DNA from 2 places in the Bacillus sp. A015 genome. Region 1 is predicted to be linked to the other one. Evidence: riboswitches for the same ligand, from Rfam matches in the RefSeq annotation. Region 1 holds a riboswitch; the other holds the start of a gene.
The links. A riboswitch is a leader RNA that binds a small molecule or an ion and turns the genes downstream of it on or off. The one in region 1 is predicted to bind cyclic di-AMP.

Region 1 (2,466 bases):
AGCAGTTATTTCATTTAGGAAAGAAAATTTCAGATCATCCACAAGATTTACCCTTCTTTGACGTCATCACCAACGTATTCGGAGATTTCAAAATATCAGCTTACTTTGAGAAAGGGTTTAATTTCCTCTATACATACTTAACAGATTTCAGCACGTTTAGTATCCAGGTCATTATGTCCTTAATATTAAGCATGTTCTTCCTGTTCGAAAAGGAACGCCTCATCCAATTCATGAACAAGTTCAAAACGAGTAAAATCTCCGTGTTCTATCATGAAATTGCTTTCTTTGGACGTAAATTCTCCAGAACGTTTGGAAAGGTACTCGAAGCACAGTTTATCATTGCCACCGTTAACTGTGTCTTAACGACAATTGCGCTTGGAATTATGGGCTTTCCGCAGTTATTTGGATTAGCGGTCATGGTCTTTTTGCTAGGCTTAATTCCTGTAGCGGGTGTGGTCATCTCTCTCATTCCATTGAGCATCATTGCGTATACACTTGGAGGCGGAATGTATGTCCTTTATATTGTGCTGGTCATCGTCATCATCCATGCAATTGAAGCCTATTTCTTAAATCCGAAGCTCATGTCAGCTAAAACAGAACTCCCTATTTTCTTCACATTTATTGTGCTGATTTTCTCTGAACACTATATTGGCATTTGGGGACTCATTATCGGTATCCCAATCTTTGTGTTTATTTTAGACATTTTGGAGGTCACAAATAAGGAAGAAAGTAATTAAAAAGTTCATATGAACCTGTTTACAATTTTCTAAAAATAAGGTATAAATAGTATGAAAATATCATAATAACCACACGCTTAATCCTTCTAAAGGAATGGGGGACCCATGTTTTTGGGGTGAATTTTTCTTTCATTAGAAAAAAGGACATCTCTTCGTCCTAACCCGTCAGCTAACCTCATCAGCGTGAAGAGAGTAAACGGTGGTATATGTAAGAACACGCAGACCCACGAGAAAACTCTCTCGTGGGTCTTTTTGACGAGGAAGGGGAGATTTTATTGAAGCTGGCTACAAAAATTATCATTGCCCTCATTGTAGGTGCAATCACGGGACTTTTGCTTAACATTTTTGCTCCAAATGTATTCAAAATGTTAGATCCTTATCTGTTCACACCTCTAGGTCAAATCTTCTTAAATCTTATCAAAATGTTAGTTGTGCCAATCGTGTTCTTTTCCATCACACTTGGCGTGGCAGGCCTTGGTGATCCGAAAAAGCTTGGCAGAATTGGCGCAAAAAGCATCTCGTACTTTCTACTGACAACAACATTCGCTATAATCATTTCAATGTCTTTAGCGTTATTAATTAAACCTGGTTCCTTTGGCTCTTTCGACACAAAGGGGGCAGAATTTAAACCTCAAGAAGCACCATCTACGGCTGACACATTATTAAACATCATTCCAACAAATCCAGTCCAATCTCTAGTTGAAGGTAACATGCTGCAAATCATTGTGTTCTGTGTTTTCTTAGGTCTAGGCATTGCAGTACTAGGTAAAAAAACAGAAGGGTTACTCAAAATATTAGAACAAGGCAATGAACTCATGATGTACCTTGTGGGAGTAGTCATGAAATTTGCTCCATACGGAACATTTGGCTTAATTGTAACGGCGATTGGGAGCCAAGGTCTTGATGCAATTAAAGCCATGGGGCTGTACTTTTCAGTGGTTCTAGTAGCGCTGTTTGTTCATTTCTTTCTCACCTATGGTTCAACTTTGGCTTTATTTGCAAAACGAAATCCTTTTACATTCTTTAAAGATTTTTCACCTGCGATGGTCGTGGCATTTAGTACGTCAAGCAGTAGTGCAGTTCTTCCTGTTTCAATGGAAACAGCTCAGAAAAAGCTGAAAGTACCTGAGCCTATATCTAGCTTTGTGCAGCCATTGGGCGCGACAATCAATATGGATGGGACGGCGATTATGCAAGGGGTCGCAACCATCTTTATTGCACAAGTATTTGGTGTTGAATTGACGCTTATACAAATGATCACAGTTGTATTAACCGCCGTATTAGCCAGTATTGGGACAGCCGGCGTACCGGGGGTTGGCTTGATTATGCTGGCCATGGTACTGAATTCTGTGGGTCTACCTGTTGAAGGAATTGGGCTTATCCTTGGTATAGACCGTTTATTAGATATGGCAAGAACCGTTGTTAATATTACAGGTGACGCAGCATGTGCGGTGATTGTGACAGAAACTGAGAAAAAACATGAGAAAGACGCATCATCACCTAATTTATCAATGTAATGTTCAAAAGGGCTGACCTGGATCAGCCCTTTTTTTCGTGGAACGGCTTGTTTTGCGTGATATACTTTTAACAGAATGAGCGGCCGTAACTGCCGCCATAGGCTTTACATCAGAAGGAGGAACCACTTTGCAGTCTGCTGTTCTAAAAGTAGAGAAAGTCGATAAACAAATGGGCCGACATATGATTTTGCAAGATATTTCTATGGAGATTA
Region 2 (2,466 bases), on a different contig from region 1:
ACTATATTAATTGGCATTTTCATTTTCCAGCCCTGTGGTTTTTCCCGAATCCACTTCACACACATGCCTGTCTGAGACAAGGTAAATGGAATAAACACACCGACAGCATAAAGTGGTATCAGGTGTTCCGTTTTCCCACCAAACAACCAAATGAGCAGCATAGAGGCTACGCCTAAAAAGATAATGCCATTGGAGTAACCAAGTCGATCTCCTCTTACTGTAAACATGCGCGGCATATATTTATCCTTTGCTAAGTTGACAGCCAATAATGGAAAGGCTGAAAATCCGGTATTTGCCGCTAGTATCAAGATTAAAGCCGTGACAGCCTGAATGACATAATAGAAAAATGTACGCCCAAATGTATCTGATGCAATTTGTGACACAACGGTTTCTTCCGGTTTTGGTGAGATGCCAAAACCAAACGCAAGCAGAGTCACACCTACAAATAAAACGGCCAGTAATCCACCCATCATCAATAGCGTTCTGGCTGCATTTTGTGCAGCTGGTTTTTTAAAGGATGGAATGGTATTTGAAATGGCTTCAACTCCTGTCAGAGCAGAACAACCAGATGAAAATGCTTTTAATAAAAGAAATAATGTAATGCCTGATACATGTGTGCCTAACGCCGTATGCTCAGGTGCTGGTGGTACTTCCCCTGTTAATAGTTTAAAGCCGCCAACCCCAATTAAAATGAGAAGTGAAAAGACAAACAGGTATACAGGATAAGCTAAAATAGATGCCGATTCTGTTAATCCACGAAGGTTTAGCACCATAATCACTAAGACCAGAACGATTGAGATCATGACGTGGTATGGATATAGTGCTGGAAAAGCTGATGTGATGGCATCGGTACCCGCTGAAATGCTCACTGCTACAGTCAAAATATAATCTACCAGCAATGATCCACCAGCGATCAGCCCTGGTTTTTCACCTAAGTTCCTGCTAGAGACGACATATGCCCCGCCGCCTTCTGGATAAGCATAGATAATCTGGCGGTAAGATAGAATTAACGCCATTAAAAGAATGAATACACAACCTGCAATCGGGAGTGAGTACCAAAACGCTGCCGCACTGACGACTGATAGAACAATCAAGATTTGTTCTGTACCGTATGCAACTGATGACAATGCGTCTGATGACAATAATGCCAAAGCTTTGATTTTTGATAGTTTTTGTTCTCCTGCTGCCTGTGATTTTAATGGTTTACCAATTAAAATACGCTTCATCAAACTGTACATGTGATGCCCGCTCCTTTAGTGTCAAACGATTTAAGTTACAGAAGATCGATCGCCAAAAAGACACAGAGGCAATAGAATGCCCCTGTGCCTATTGTTTAGATCACAGGTTGGTCTTTGCTCTCTTTAACGCTTACGAGGTTAGCTGACGGATTCGGGCGCATGAGACTTTGCCCTACCTGAAAAGGATTCACCCCACGTGGTTTTTATACCACAATTGGTTCCCCCGCTCATCGAAATGATTCAGCGATTGGTCTTTTATAAAAGAGATCATACTCCCGTTCGACACCAAAGTAAAGAGATTTTTTCAAGGTCTTTTGATCGTTTATGACTCAGTCTTTTTGCGGTTTTTTCGTAAGAAATAGATAATCATCACTAGCACAAAAATGATGAGCGCAGCTATACATGCAAAGTAGATCCAAGACTCACTGCTGCTTTGTTTTGCACCTATTTTCAGATTGCTTGATGTGCTGCTGATCGTTTGATGATTAGAGAACATGTCTTTGTTTTTGCTCTCTATCGCAACTGTTGCGGTCTCTGTATTTGTTTGGAGGAAATGAATCACTTCATTTGACACATCAGCTTCAGCTGCATTCATTCCTGAAAAGACTATCATTGTCTGTTCTTTATTCCAAACAGATGGCTGCGTCCATACAATACGAGCAGTTGTTTCGTTGATCATGCCAAAAGAGGATACATCATATTGTTCCTTTTTCGTCGGAACGATCAGATCATTCGCTTTTTCTTTTAAAAGAGAGAACGTTTGAATGCCCCCGATGAAAATGAGAGAGTGATTCTTCAATTGTTCGTTTGTCACATTAGAGGCTTTGATCAAATGATATTGAGCAGCTGCTGGCTGACTAAATGATTCTGTGAGCATCGCCATTTGATTGATCGTTTCACGGTTGATTTGATCCGGCATGATGATCAATGTTTTTTCTTGCTGAGCCTTTGAAGTGAAAGGAAGCGGCCATACAGCTAAATCCGGTGTATCACTAGTTGTTCCTTCTGGAATTTGAAGAGAACTGTTCTTGTCAATGAAAATCCAGCCTTCTTCATCCGTATGTCTGCAGGATTCCATGTTTTTAAAACCAGTTGTGACAAATTGCAAATCAATATATTCATTTTTTTGAAGTACGTGTGAATCGACTGGAATAGACACATGATAGAATCCATTCTCATCTTTGTTTCCTAGTTTTGTTAATGGTACGTCGTGCGGTTCGTCATTGAT

Region 2: another riboswitch for cyclic di-AMP. It lies ahead of ACSLGF_RS12000 (APC family permease); the one in region 1 lies ahead of ACSLGF_RS16570 (dicarboxylate/amino acid:cation symporter).

What each region holds. Positions count from the first base shown of each region.
Region 1 is NZ_JBSPZB010000024.1:13,251-15,716, forward strand. Features, by position in the region: gene ACSLGF_RS16565 (AI-2E family transporter) at 1-737, shown strand, start outside; cyclic di-AMP (ydaO/yuaA leader) riboswitch at 802-935, shown strand; gene ACSLGF_RS16570 (dicarboxylate/amino acid:cation symporter) at 1,013-2,254, shown strand; gene ACSLGF_RS16575 (ABC transporter ATP-binding protein) at 2,382-2,466, shown strand, end outside.
Region 2 is NZ_JBSPZB010000013.1:2,694-5,159, forward strand. Features, by position in the region: gene ACSLGF_RS12000 (APC family permease) at 1-1,238, opposite strand, end outside; cyclic di-AMP (ydaO/yuaA leader) riboswitch at 1,351-1,494, opposite strand; gene ACSLGF_RS12005 (cellulose biosynthesis cyclic di-GMP-binding regulatory protein BcsB) at 1,561-2,466, opposite strand, start outside.